DNA from 2 places in the Pseudoalteromonas sp. P80D2 genome. Region 1 is predicted to be linked to the other one. Evidence: predicted binding sites of a transcription regulator. Region 1 holds the regulator's gene; the other holds the start of a gene.

Region 1 (7,700 bases):
TACACAGCGCTTCAGCTTCATCTTCTGGTAATAGGTCAATTTTGTTAAATACTAACCAGCGCGGCTTTTCAGCAAGCTTAGGACTATATTGGTGTAGCTCATTAATAATCGCAAAGGCATTATCAACTGGATTTGTGCCATCAACAGGCATAACATCAATGATATGCAGTAATACACGACAACGCTCTAAGTGCTTTAAGAAGCGAATACCAAGGCCTGCGCCATCCGAAGCCCCTTCGATTAGACCTGGGATATCAGCAATTACAAATGACTTATTCGCATCTGGGCGTACTACACCAAGATTAGGAATAAGCGTCGTAAACGGGTAATCTGCCACTTTTGGTTTAGCTGCAGAAACACTGCGGATAAACGTTGATTTACCAGCATTTGGTAAACCAAGTAAGCCAACATCAGCAAGTAGCATTAGCTCTAAGCGTAAGCTGCGAACTTCACCAGGTGTACCTAGTGTTTTTTGACGTGGCGCACGGTTTGTACTTGATTTAAAACGTGCGTTCCCCAAGCCATGGAAACCACCTTTTGCAACAACAACCTTTTGACCATGCTTAGTCAGATCACCTAATGACTCTTCAGTATCAACATCAATGATACGTGTACCAACAGGTACTTTAAGCGTTAAATCAGCGCCTTTTTTACCAGTCATGTTACGGCTTTGGCCATTTGTGCCGCGCTCTGCTTTATGAAAACGCTCAAATTGGTAATCAATTAACGTATTTAAGTTTTCATCGGCTTGTAGATAAACGCTGCCGCCATCGCCGCCGTCGCCGCCATCAGGACCGCCATCTGGTACATATTTTTCACGTCGGAAAGATACGACACCGCTGCCGCCATCACCCGCGTCACAACGAATTTCTACTTCATCTACAAACTTCATGATTACTCACTTTAAGATTGGCTTGTTAATAACTCTATTATATACCTAAGTGCCCTATTCAGCACCCAATGCCAAGGCGCTTAGGTATATATTTATACGCACTATTATGTGCCTTAAAACAAAAAACCCCGCAAAGGCGGGGTTTTTCAAATATCGAGATGATTACTCAGCTACGATATTTACGTATTTACGGTTTAAAGGACCTTTCTGTTCGAATTGAACTTTACCATCTGCTTTTGCGAAGATAGTGTGGTCTTTACCGATACCTACGTTTGCGCCAGCGTGGAAACGAGTACCACGTTGACGAACAATGATGCTACCCGCTAGAACTGATTCGCCACCAAAACGCTTAACACCTAGGCGTTTGCTTTCTGAATCGCGACCGTTACGAGTACTACCAGCTGCTTTTTTATGTGCCATTTCTCAGTACCTCTAATTAAGCGCTAATGCCAGTGATTTTAACTTCAGTGAACCATTGACGATGGCCCATTTGCTTACGAGAATGCTTACGACGTCTAAATTTAACAATCTTAACTTTCTCACCGCGACCGTGTGAAACAACCTCAGCTGTTACTTTACCACCGTTTACGAACGGTACACCGATCTCGATTTTCTCACCATCAGCAACTAAAAGTACTGAATCAAATTCAACTGCTGCACCAGTTTCAACGTCTAATTTCTCAAGACGAATTGTTTGACCTTCAGTCACACGGTGCTGTTTACCACCACTTTGGAAAACCGCGTACATAATTAACTCCGTCTGTGCGCCCTCAAATCGACGCAACTAAAATATTCTTCAATAGGGCGCGAAGTTTACGCTAATGTGCAAAAACTAGCAAGCCTCTTTTTCGATAAAATGAATAAAAAATAGCTGCATTGAGAGCAATTCAATATTTTCCCCTATTCTATCCTAAAAACACCACATGCCAAGCGGTTTTTACGATCTCATGACAATTAAATTACGCTAATAATACGCACCTTGAAAATTCAAAAAGCTGATCACTTATTAATCAAGGTTATAAATTTATCTTGGCAAAATTGATCTCAAATAAAAAACTTTACAGTGTTTTTTTACTGAATCATCACAAAATATCGAGCAAGCGCTTTTTTTGTTGTACAATCAGCCCCGTATACCCATAAATATTGGCTCGGAGATCAATGGATATAAAAGCTATCCAGACGTTAATCGAAAATGAAATGGATGACGTCAATCAACTTATACATGCCCAAATGCGCTCAGATGTCGCATTGGTTAACCAACTCGGTTTATACATAGTAAACAGTGGCGGTAAACGCGTTCGTCCTATGTTGGCCATTTTAGCGGCAAAAGCACTTGGTTATGAGGGCAAAGACCATATTACGCTTGCCACTATCATCGAATTTATTCATACCGCAACTTTATTGCATGACGACGTTGTCGACGAGTCACATTTGCGCCGTGGTACGCCTACAGCCAACGCAGAGTTTGGTAATGCAGCGAGCGTTTTGGTGGGTGACTTTATCTATACACGTTCATTTCAGCTTATGGTTGGCCTAGGTAAAATGCCAATCATGCAAATTTTAGCTGATGCAACCAATGTCATCGCTGAAGGTGAAGTATTACAGCTAATGAACTGTAATGACCCTGACACGACAGAACAAAGCTATATGCAGGTTATTTACAGCAAAACGGCAAAATTGTTCGAAGCTGCAACCGGCCTTGCTGCAATTATTACCGAGCAAGACGAACAAACCCTTGAAGCATTAAACTTATACGGTATGCATCTTGGCACTGCATTCCAATTAGTGGATGATGTTCTAGATTACAATGCTGATGCCGAGCAACTTGGTAAAAACATTGGCGATGATTTAGCTGAAGGTAAACCTACCCTACCGCTTATCTACGCAATGCAAAAAGGCACACCAGAGCAAGTTAAGCTAGTACGCGAAGCAATTGAGCTTGGTAATGGTATGGACCACTTAGAGAGCATTCTAGCGGCATTAGCTGACACTAAGGCCCTTGAGTTTGCAATGCAAAAAGCTGAGCAAGAAGCTGACAAAGCAATTGCTTGTATTGCGTTCTTACCAGATACACCGTACAAACAAGCACTAGAGAGTTTGGCCCGTATCGCCGTTGCCCGCGATCACTAAACGCTATTTATTCGAGCCATTAAAAAAGCCTGCATTTGCAGGCTTTTTTGTTTTCGGCGATTTAAAAAATCGCCTATCACCTGTCGGAATTAACCGTTGATGAAATCAACACCTTCTTGGATGTCTTTGTTAAGTGTAGCTAGCATGTCGTTTTTAGCTTGCTCTTCGAATGCACTTAACTCACCGTAAGAAAGGATTTCTTCAACGCCGTTTTTACCTAGACGAACTGGGTGTGCGAAGTATGCTGCGTCACCGTTTTCAACTGCAACGTATGCGTAATCAACTACTTCTTCACCTTGTAAGCCTTTAACTAAAGACATACAGAAGCGTGCTGCAGCTGCACCCATAGAAAGAGTCGCTGAACCGCCACCCGCTTTAGCGTTAACAACTTCAGTACCTGCGTTTTGGATACGTGGAGTTAATGCCGCAACTTCTTCGTCAGTGAAAGTAACACCTTCAACTTGAGATAGAAGAGGAAGGATTGTAGTACCTGAGTGACCGCCGATCACTGGAACTTTAACGTCAGTTGCGCTTAAACCTTTAAGTTCAGCAACAAATGCTTCTGAACGGATCACGTCAAGCGTTGTGATACCGAATACACGGTTAGCATCGTAAGTACCCGCTTTTTTGAATACTTCAGCAACGATTGGCACTGTGCCGTTTACTGGGTTAGTGATGATACCTACTAACGCTTTAGGACAGTTTTTAACGATGCCTTCAGCTAATGTTTTGATGATACCTGCGTTTACGTTGAAAAGGTCCGCACGGTCCATGCCTGGCTTACGTGGCATACCCGCTGGGATAAGAACGATATCACAACCAGCTAATGCTGCGTCTAGGCTGTCAGCACCAAAGCCTTCAACTTTAACGTCTGTTGGGATGTGAGAAAGATCAACCGCTACACCAGGAACAACAGGGGCAACATCGTATAACGATAATTCAGAACCTGCAGGTAAACTTGTTTTTAATAATAAAGACAATGCTTGGCCGATACCGCCAGCTGCGCCTAAAACAGCAACTTTCATTGGAATTCTCCGTAATTTGAGGTAGGAAATATTTGTGGCCCTAAAGATAATGAAATTAGCGACTAAAAACAAATTTATCCTGCTTATTTCGCGTATAATTTCGACCATAGTTGTAAACTTGGCTGTAAAGACACAGCATTTTGGACGACTTTGTAAACTAATACTGCATAAATATGCAGAGTTGTGTAGAATTACCCTACATTTTATGAATAAAGAAACGGCAACATGCAACCACAAGACAAACAAGAAGCACTGATCAAAGCGTTTAAAGCGCTATTAAAAGAAGAAAACTTCGGCTCACAAGGTGAGATTGTCGAAGCATTAAAAGAGCAAGGCTTTGATAATATTAGTCAAAGTAAAGTCTCTCGCATGTTAAGCAAGTTCGGTGCAGTACGTACTCGTAATGCAAAACAAGAAATGGTCTATTGCTTACCGGCTGAAATGGGTGTGCCAACAGCGAAAAGCCCGCTGCGTCAGCTTGTTATTGATATTATGCATAACGAAATGATGATTATTATTCGCACCAGTCCAGGCGCAGCACAATTAATTGCTCGTTTACTTGATTCACTCGGTAAGGCGGATGGTGTACTCGGTACCATTGCAGGCGACGACACTATTTTTATCGCCCCTGCGAAGATTTCTGAAATCGATGTGACGCTCGATCGCGTGCGCACTTTATTTGATACCGTTTAAAGTTGCTTTAAGAAGTTTACTGACGGGGCGAAAAACGCAGATCCCATATCGGCTTGAGTAAAATCGAGCCAATGATCATAGCAATCGCCCTGCCCCAAGCGACTCTTTAGTACCTGCTCAAACGCATCCCCTTGCGCAGCACACGAAACCATTAAAATTCCCTGCTTATGCACATCACCAAATGGCATGCTTTGGTTTAGCAATAGTGGCTGGCCATGCTCATCTTTTAATTCACTACGAACCGCATGACTAGTTTCTACAGCAGGCACAATCAAGGTATTATCTAGACGCGTGCGCCCCATAATTTGCTCTTGCTCAGACAACGATAAATGCTGCCAGACACTCAAATCATGCACAAAGCGCTGAACATGAATATAACTGCCTTGGTCTTCAAAGTGACCCGGTTTATCGATAAGTGCTGTACTACGCTTTTGACGGCCATGAGGTGTATCGCCTGCATAAATAAAGCCGTTAAAATCACGTCCATCTAAAAACCGAAAATTACGGACCTGCTCCACCAGCTCAACATCCGGCGTTAATAATTTTAGAATTTGCAGAGCAAATAGATGGTTTACATCTTCACGGTCTGAACGAATTTGCACAAACAAGTCAAATGGCTGAGCACTCATCACATGCTCACTATGAGTCACATTCGGAAAGCTTTGCAATTGGCTAGGGATAAACTCGGGCAAAATATGCGGCCAATACTGAGCACCAAGGGCAACCACACACGATAGCATGGCTTCTGAGAACTGATCAGCAAACTCATCTTGAATGACGCTAACGCGTTTTAGTTTTTTACGTAATGACTCATCATGGCCATCGTAAACATTAAAAAACAGGTGCAAACCATGTAAGTTTGCTTCAGCACAAATCCCAGATTGCGCTTGCGCCATAGTGAATCCTTAGCTTCTCGTTATTTGCACAAAGCCAAGGATTCAAGATTGTTATTTATTACTAATCATGAAAAAAATTGACTGTGTGCGGCATTATTTTTATTTTTACAGGCTGCTCAACAGCTAACACGCGGTCTTGCTCTGCAGCAACTTCACACTCTTGCCCTGTAATATTGATACGATATACATAACGCGTACCGATAAAACGCCTGTGCAAGATAGTTAAACTGTTTGCGTCACTGTGCGCAGCTTCACACAACTGAATATGATGCGGCCTTATATACACTTGACCTTGTTGACAATCTGCATTGTTCGCTGTCAATGAGTGAACCACACCAAACGCCGTTTCGTATTCAGTTGGCGTTAATACTTTTGCCGTTAAGTATATGCCCGTACCAAGAAACTCTGCAACCACCTTTGAGTTAGGTTGACTAAATAACTGCTCAGGAGAGCCTTGTTGGGCGATTTTTCCACCATGCATAACCGCAAGCGTGTCGGCAAATGCGAAAGCTTCCTCCTTTGAGTGGGTAACAAATACCGCCGAAACCTGCTGAGCTTTAATAATGCGGCGTATATCGGCGATAAGCTCAAAACGTACTTGTGTATCAATATTCGAGAATGGCTCATCAAGTAATAATAAACTTGGTTTGTAAGCAAGTGCACGGGCTATTGCCACTCGTTGCTGCTGGCCACCAGAAAGCTGATGCGGATATCGCTGTGCACAACCATCGAGTTTAACAAGGCTAAGCATTTCATCTACACGCTCGCGCTTTTGCGCTTTGCTCATATTGCTAAGACCAAACGCAATGTTGTCGCTTACCGTTAAATGAGGAAACAACGCATAGTCTTGGAACATCATGCCAATATTACGTTTTTCCGGTGCAACAAACAGCCCGCTATCGTTAACCACTTTTGAATCAATACTCATATAGCCTTGCTCAGGCTGTAAAATTCCGGCAATTGCCTTTAAGGTAGTAGTTTTGCCGCAGCCACTTGCGCCAAGCAAACAGACGATTTCATCTTGTTCAACATTGAGGTTTAGTTCACTCAACACCTGAGTCGCATTGTACTGATAAGCTAAGTCTTTAATTATCAAATGACTCATGAGTGATTTTGCTCCATCGAACGATTAACGAAATACAAAGGGATTAACCCAACTAACACGATAAACAAGGCTGAAATTGACGCAAGCTCCAATTGCTCATCACTAACATATTGAAAAACATGGGTGGCCAGGGTTTCAAAATTAAAAGGCCTAAGTAATAAAGCGGCCGGTAATTCTTTCATGCATTCAATAAACACTAATAAGCCAGCTGTTAAAATGCCGCGTTTTAATAGCGGTAAATGTACTCGCCACAAGGTTTGTAAGGGCCCTTTGCCCATTGATTGGCTAGCCATATCAAGTGAAGGGCTAATACGTAAAAAACTGCTTTCAAGTGCGCCATGTGCAATCGCATAAAAACGCACAACGTAAGCAAAGATCATCGCAAATAAAGTGCCGCTCAAAAGTAACCCTGGTGATAAACCAAAAGGCTCAAGCCAATTATTTAATGCATCATCTAACTGAGTTAATGGAAGTAATACAGCAATCGCTAATACGGTACCAGGTAAGGCGTAGCCAGTACTTGCTAAACGCCCTGGGATCAGAGGGTAAGCTTGTTTCGCAATGCGCTGATAAAACAATACCAATAAGCTCAATAGGATAGTTGCAATACTCACCACAACAGCCACTTTAAAACTTTGCCAAGCGTAATTAAAAAATGCCCCATTCCATGCTTCATCTGCATAGACAATGGCGTATTTAACTAACACCCCAACCGGTAGGATAAAAGCCAATACCAGCACAACTGTGCAAGCCAAGCTTGCAGCCCATGCGGCACTGCCTTTTAAGCGATACAAGGTTGCACTGTTAACGCTTGACTGACGCTCATACACAGCTTGATTACGACGACTAAAACGCTCAACCATGATGGTTAAAAACAAAATCAGTAACATAATGCCTGAAATTTTCGCCGCAGCGGTTAATGAGTAATAGCCAAGCCATGTATCGTAAACAGCGGTCGT
Region 2 (7,700 bases), on a different contig from region 1:
AAGTGTAACTGGTTGGTTATCTGAGCGTTCTTAACTACTAGTGGCACTTATCGTCCAAAAATTCGGTGGCACCTCAGTTGGCTCAATAGAGCGAATTGAGGCAGTCGCCGACCTTGTTGTAAAAACCAAGCAACAAGGCCATCAAGTTGTGGTGGTACTCTCGGCTATGTCGGGAGAAACTAACCGTCTAATTAAACTCGCTAAACAAATCGATTCTCGACCTAGTGCTCGTGAGCTTGATGTATTGCTAACCACCGGTGAGCAAGTGTCAGTCTCTCTGCTGGCAATGGCTATCATCAAACGTGGTCACTCAGCGGTAAGCTTGCTTGCTGATCAGGTCAACATTCGCACCGATAATATGTTTGGCAAAGCGCGCATTGAAGAGATTGCTGCGACTCGTCTTAAGCATGAACTTGAGCATAACCGTATTGCCATTATAGCGGGCTTTCAGGGCCGTGATATTGAAGGCAATATCACTACGCTTGGTCGCGGTGGAACAGATACCTCTGCGGTTGAGATTGCAGGTGCTATCAATGCCGACGAATGCCAAATTTACACTGATGTTGATGGGGTATATACCACCGACCCGCGTATTGAACCAAATGCGCGACGTATGAGCCATGTCACCTTCGAAGAAATGCTCGAAATGGCCAGCCTTGGGGCTAAGGTGCTACATATTCGTAGTGTCGAAGCCGCAGGAAAATATAATATACCGCTCAGAGTGTTATCGAGTTTTAACCCGGATCAAGGGACCTTGATCAGTTTTGAGGAGCCGGATGTGCAAGCAAACATTGTGTCGGGTATCGCCTTTAATCGTGACGAAAGTCTGATTTACGTTAATGGCGTGCACCAAGGAACGGAAAACCTTGCAAAAATTTTGAAACTTTTTGCAGAATTCGGCATCGAAATAGATATGATTAATCAAGTTAATCATAACTTTGAAAAAATAGACTATGCTTTTACTGTGCACACGAATGATTTTGAGCAAGCGCTTGAAATTTTGACCAGTAACCAAGATGGTATCAGCGCAGAATCTATAAAAGGGATCAGCAATGTTGCCAAGGTGTCTGCAGTAGGTGTAGGGATGAAATCTCACTCTGGTGTGGCAAGTTTATTTTTTAATGCCCTTGCCGATGAAAACATCAAAGTGATGCTTGTATCGACATCAGAAATAAAGATATCAGTTTTAATTGACGAAAAGTATTTAGAACTGGCTGTACGTGCGCTACACAAAGTTTTTTTAACTGAAAATGAATAAGATCTAGAGTTTTTACTTACTTTTAAGTCTATATTTCATTAGAATGTTTTTGACGCGGAATCTTTTAATTTTTTGGAACATGGGAGCAATAGAATGCTAATACTAACTCGTAGAGTAGGTGAAACCCTTATGATCGGTGACGAAGTAACAGTTACTGTTCTTGGTGTTAAAGGAAATCAAGTTCGCATTGGTGTAAATGCACCTAAAGATGTATCAGTACATCGTGAAGAAATCTACATGCGAATCCAAGCAGAGAAATCTAACCCAAATCCGGGCAACGTTTAATCAGCGACAGATATTTTTAAGAGCCACTCACTGAGTGGCTCTTTTATTTAGTTCAGCTGTTATTTCATCATTTAGCGCTTGTTTAGAAATATATTGCATACCGCGCTGAGCCTTTAAAATATAACCTCGCTCAGTTTCAATGATCTCACTAATTTGTTGCCAGCTTAATTGGTAGCTTTTATGCGGGTTTTCGGCTTTAACGCCTTCATCATCAAATACGACAGTGACTTCGCTACCTGATGCACGACTCATCATTTGTCTTGCGACCCACCATGGGCGCTTGTAATAAAACGATAAGCACTCAACCACGGCAAGCATAATCATAAAGCTGCCTAAATAATGATTATCTAATTGATAAAAAGCCAACAAGCCTAAGGTTATTAATAATACCAACAACGGGTATTTGGGTTTGGCTTGAGATGAATAAGGTAAAGACTCATCAAAGCATTCGTAATAATACGGTTTATCTAATTTGTAAGTTGTACTTAATGTCATTCGTAGGCTCACTTAATTTGCTGGCGGCAGTTTAACATTGATAGAAAAAATCTTCTGTAGTTGGTTTTCATTTAGTTGTCATTGTGAGAGCTTAAGATATGCGTATTTTAAAGGTGTAAGTTGTATGTTTGTTAGTTCAATGTCATTAGCACTTGCAATGACCACAAATACTTTTTTAGTTATGGGCGATATGCCATACACCCCGATTGATGAAATCAATCTCGGCAAAGATGGAAAAATTGCCAAGGCAATCGCAGCAACACCTCATGGCTTTTTAATGCATCTTGGTGATATGAAATCAGGAGCGTTTGCTTGCACGAATAAGCTTTTGCAAACTAATAAAGCGTTATTGACGTCGTTGACCCCGCAGCCTTTTATTTACACCCCAGGTGATAATGAATGGACCGATTGCGACCGAGAAAAACTATCGGTGCGTTTTGATGAGCTTGAACGGCTAAGCTTTGTTAAAGGCTTGATGTTTGACGATGCTTATACAAAAAAAACACAACAACTTCAGGGTTATGCAACCCAAGCTGAAATGCTAGAAAATGCTCGCTGGCAGTTTGATGGCATTGAGTTTCGCACTTTGCATATACCGGGCACTTTTAATGGTCGCTCACAAATTTTAAAAAGTGATAAAAACGCGGCACTAGATGCCGCCGACAAACGTGATAAGTACAACTTAACTTGGTTGAAACAAGCACTTGTTCAGCAAGATGCTAAGGCCTATGTATTTGGTTTTCAGGCTGATATTTACCACCCGACCAGTAAACCCGCTTGCAGCGAGTCACAACGTTCTAATTGTGATGCATTTAGAGTGTACCGTGATGCTATCAGCGACTTCGCAAAGCACACCAATAAGCCTGTACTTGTAATGCATGGCGATACCGGCCCATATTGCCAGCAGCAGTTAGCGAGCAACTTAACGCGTTTAAATGTCCCCGGTGATTTTGCCGTTAGCGATGTAGCTAAGGTGAGTTTTATTGACGGCCAGTGGCATATAGCGAGTGTAACGACAAACGAGCCCCTCACAACGGGTTGTAAATGAAAGCTTAAAGTTAGCGAGTTTCTAGATAAAGAAGCTATCAGCTTTCAGCCGTCAGCTATCAGATTAAAACAAAAGAGCTCGTAGGTTGGGTAGAGCGGAGCGAAACCCAACAAGTTAGCGAGTTTCTAGGGGAAAGAGTAAAGTTATCGAGTTTGAGGCTCACGTAGGCGTGAAATTTATTTTGCGCGATGTTTCTTAAATCTACGTGTAAGTCGTAGGTCGGGCTTTAGCCCGTCAATGTTAGCGGTTATGTGTCGCCATAAATGACGACCTACATGATGTAGGGTAGAGCGGAGCGACACCCAACAAATTAATGAGTTTCTAGGGGGAAAGAGTAAAGTTGCGAGCCTAAGGTAGCTGCGGGTTTATCCCTCGTAGGCGTGAAATTTATTTCGCGCGGTTCTCTGGATTAATGCGGCTGTAGGTCGGGCTTTAGCCCGTCAATGTTAGCGGTTATGTGTCGCCATAAATGGCGACCTACATGATGTAGGGTAGAGCGGAGCGACACCCAACAAGTTAGCGGGTTTCTAGGGGAAAGAGTAAAGTTAGCAAGCTGCTTGACACAAGCTGCAGGCAGCCTAGAGTCGCTAACTCGCTAACTCGCTAACTCGCTAACTCGCTAACTCGCTAACTCGCTAACTCGCTAACTTACATACACAAAAAAGCGGCACTTGGCCGCTTTTCTTAAGTAAGGTGTGTTATTAGCAGTTAGTTTCTTCTGCGTTAACACCTTCTTTTACTTCTTCACATGCATCTTCAACTGCATTTTGTGTATCAGTAATTGCTTCATCAATACGCTCACCTGCGTCTTCAGCAGAGTTGTCTTCACAACCCATGATGAATAAACCTGAAAATAGGGCGATAGTAGCGGCTTTTAAAGTTGAATTTTTCATAATGAAATTCCTTGTAAATTTAAAATAAAGTAAGTGGTTATCTGCTTTTAACTACTTAGGGACACTGCCTCTAAGTGCTCCTGATACCAGCGAAATAACTAGTAATACTAAAAATATAAAAAAGATAATCTTAGCGATGCCTGCAGCGGCTCCTGCGATACCGCCAAAACCTAACACTGCTGCGATTAACGCGATAACTAAAAAAGTAATTGTCCAGCGTAACATAGTGGTCTCCTTGGCTATTTAAATTTTCTTAAGTTCGATGTAACTGAAGCGAGTTCTGTGCCAGAAGTTTTATTTTATATATTTCAATGGGTTGTGTGTTTTTGTCGTTCTTTATAGGGTTCATCATTTGGTAACTTTTACGAGTAAGCATGTAACTTATTCATAGTGATATTTTTTCATATTGAGATGAATGAGGAAAAAGAGAATTGCTGTGGTTATTGGTAAGACCAATTTAACTTTATTTTAAGTGGATAGCTCTAACGCCTTGTTGTGCGTGGTTTTTAGGCTTTTTACTACGGTTGGTTAATAGCTGAACATATAACGTCTGGCTATATTGACTATTTATATCATCTATAACGGGGCTTTAAATGCGCTAATAGTAGGGTGTTAATTATATGTGCGTCATGTTATTTTAAATTTAATTGGTTTTACCAATTTACAATGGTGCTATACAAATGAATTTTGTTTGTTATTATTGGTGCATAATTATTTAACAAAAATAACTTTTTATTTTAAGTAAGCGAGGGGAGTCGTATGGATATAGGTGGATTACTCACCACTGCGGCCAGTTTGATGGTGACAGGCATGGTAGGCGTGTTTGTTTTTCTGACTATTTTGATTTCAGCAGTCACTTTAATGTCAAAGGTAGTGGGTCGATTTGATGATCCTGCAACTGTAGAACCTACGCGTACAGCAAAAATTCAACCTCAACAGGGTGTGCCACAGGCACATATTGCAGCAATCAGCGCTGCAATTGCTCAATTTCGAAATAAACAAAAATAACGGGGCAGCTTAAACATGGCTAAATTAAAATTAACCGAATTAGTATTGCGTGACGCACACCAGTCTCTTTTGGCAACGCGTATGCGCTTAGACGACATGCTACCCATGGCAGAAAAACTCGATAATGCGGGTTATTGGTCAATTGAATCATGGGGTGGTGCGACGTTTGACTCGTGTATCCGTTATTTAGGTGAAGATCCTTGGCAACGTATTCGCGAGCTAAAAGCGGCAATGCCAAACACTAAGCAACAAATGCTACTTCGTGGACAAAATCTTCTAGGTTACCGTCATTATGCTGATGATGTAGTCGAAAAGTTTGTTGAGCGTGCCCACAAAAACGGTGTTGATGTATTCCGTATTTTTGATGCGATGAACGATGTACGTAACCTTGAAACTGCCATTAAAGCCGCAGTTAAAGTAGGTGCTCATGCCCAAGGTACTATTTCGTACACAGTAAGCCCAGTCCATACGCTTGATATGTGGCTTGAGCTGGCAAAACAACTAGAAGATCTTGGCTGTCATTCAATTTGTATTAAAGATATGGCGGGTTTATTAAAGCCATATGATTGCGAGCAGTTGATCAAAGGCTTAAAAGAAACTGTATCTATTCCTATCGCAATGCAATGCCACGCGACGACAGGTTTAAGTACTGCAACTTACCAAAAAGCAATCGATGCGGGTATCGATATGCTTGATACGGCTATTTCGTCAATGAGTATGACCTACGGTCATAGTGCCACAGAAACTATTGTTTCAATTGTAGAAGGCACTGAGCGTGACACCGGCCTTAATTTAAATGAGTTAGAAGAAATTGCCGCTTATTTCCGTGATGTACGTAAGAAATACGCTGCATTTGAAGGCAGCCTTAAAGGTGTTGATGGTCGTATCTTATTAGCCCAAGTACCTGGCGGTATGTTAACTAACATGGAAAATCAGCTTAAAGAGCAAGGTGCTGCTGATAAGCTTGATCAAGTATTACTTGAGATCCCGCGTGTACGTGAAGACTTAGGTTACATTCCTTTAGTTACACCAACGTCGCAAATTGTAGGTACTCAAGCGGTACTCAATGTACTGACTGGCGAGCGTTATAAAACCATCACTAAAGAAACTGCGGGTGTACTTAAAGGTGAGTATGGTGCAACACCGGCGCCAATGAATAAAGAGCTACAAGAGCGTGTACTAGAGGGCGCTGAAGCAATTACGTGCCGTCCTGCTGATAAGCTTGAACCTGAACTTGAGAAGCTTGAAGCAGAGTTATTAAGTGAAGCTAAAGAGCAAGGTTTAGAGCTTGCTGATGACGTGATTGATGATGTGCTTACTTACGCATTATTCCCTCAAATCGGCCTTAAGTTTATTAAAAACCGTAACAACCCTGATGCGTTTGAAGCAATTCCAACGGGTGAAGTCGCTAAGTCAGAAACTAAGCCAGCCTCTACAAGCCCTGCAAAAGCAGAGCAATACAGCGTTAAAGTTGATGGCAAAGTTTACGATGTAGTTGTAGCGCAAGGTGGTGAGCTCAAAGAGGTAACCCTAAAAGACAGTGAGTTAATTCCTCAGTCAGCTTCAGCGTCTGTTAGCGAAACCTTAAACGCGCCGTTAGCAGGCAATATTTTCAAAGTGAAGGTAAAAGCTGGCCAAACAGTAAACGAAGGTGATGTGGTTATCATTATGGAAGCGATGAAAATGGAAACAGAAGTTCGCGCTGCACACTCAGGCACAATAGCTGAAGTATTAGTAGCAGAAGGCGACTCTGTTGCCACTGGCGATGCGCTAATCGCACTGGCATAGGAGACAGAGGATGGATGGTGTTTTAAACCTCTGGCATGCCACGGGTATTGCTAACTTTACTTTTCCGGCATTGATCATGATTGCGGTTGGTTGCTTGTTACTCTATTTAGCAATCTCCCGTAACTTTGAGCCACTGTTGTTATTACCTATCGGCTTTGGGGCTATTTTAACTAATATCCCAGTTGCTGGGTTATCTGAGCCGGGTGGTCTTTTATATTACGTGTACCATATCGGGATTGACTCTGGGGTATTCCCACTTTTGATCTTTATGGGCGTTGGGGCGCTTACAGACTTTAGTGCCCTGATAGCAAATCCGCGTATGTTGCTGTTGGGCGCGGCTGCGCAGTTTGGTATTTTTGCTACTTTATTTGGTGCAATTCTACTTAACTTTATTCCTGGCTTTGAATTTTCGCTACAGGATGCATCGGCCATCGCCATTATTGGTGGGGCAGATGGTCCAACAGCTATTTTCTTAGCATCTAAGTTGGCACCTGATTTACTTGGTGCAATCGCAGTAGCGGCTTATTCATACATGGCACTTGTGCCAATTATTCAGCCGCCAATTATGCGCGCACTAACAACGCAAGAAGAGCGCGAAATTCAAATGCCGCAACTTCGTACAGTATCGAAAAAAGAGAAAATTGTTTTTCCATTAATGGTGCTTAGTTTAACTATCTTGTTTTTACCTGCGGCAACACCGCTGGTAGGTATGTTCTGCTTAGGTAACTTGATGCGTGAATCGGGCGTGGTTGATCGTTTAAGCAATAGTGCACAAAACGAAATCATCAACATTACCACCATTTTCTTAGGCTTAGCGGTAGGCTCAAAGCTTGCAGCCGATAAGTTCTTAACCGTAGAAACAATCGGTATTTTGGTGTTAGGTGCTTTAGCCTTTGCAATCGGTACAGCTTCAGGGGTGTTTATG

The links. Region 1 encodes ArgR, which controls arginine synthesis, uptake and breakdown. Its sites were predicted from a motif close to ANTGAATANNTATTCANT; they were not measured.
Region 2: the regulator ArgR is predicted to act here: its motif matches at 4,682-4,699, upstream of VRK28_RS04890 (OadG family protein).

What each region holds. Positions count from the first base shown of each region.
Region 1 is NZ_JAZDAR010000034.1:14,656-22,355, reverse strand. It holds gene cgtA (Obg family GTPase CgtA) at 1-892, opposite strand, end outside; gene rpmA (50S ribosomal protein L27) at 1,055-1,312, opposite strand; gene rplU (50S ribosomal protein L21) at 1,329-1,640, opposite strand; gene ispB (octaprenyl diphosphate synthase) at 2,051-3,022, shown strand; gene mdh (malate dehydrogenase) at 3,112-4,047, opposite strand; gene argR (transcriptional regulator ArgR) at 4,273-4,740, shown strand; gene VRK28_RS08990 (Dyp-type peroxidase) at 4,737-5,636, opposite strand; gene VRK28_RS08985 (ABC transporter ATP-binding protein) at 5,698-6,741, opposite strand; gene VRK28_RS08980 (ABC transporter permease) at 6,738-7,700, opposite strand, start outside.
Region 2 is NZ_JAZDAR010000026.1:16,016-23,715, reverse strand. It holds gene alaS (alanine--tRNA ligase) at 1-34, shown strand, start outside; gene VRK28_RS04920 (aspartate kinase) at 41-1,258, shown strand; gene csrA (carbon storage regulator CsrA) at 1,352-1,543, shown strand; gene VRK28_RS04910 (YcxB family protein) at 1,571-2,038, opposite strand; gene VRK28_RS04905 (hypothetical protein) at 2,163-3,086, shown strand; gene VRK28_RS04900 (hypothetical protein) at 3,788-3,979, opposite strand; gene VRK28_RS04895 (DUF1328 domain-containing protein) at 4,031-4,204, opposite strand; gene VRK28_RS04890 (OadG family protein) at 4,739-4,987, shown strand; gene oadA (sodium-extruding oxaloacetate decarboxylase subunit alpha) at 5,003-6,775, shown strand; gene VRK28_RS04880 (sodium ion-translocating decarboxylase subunit beta) at 6,786-7,700, shown strand, end outside.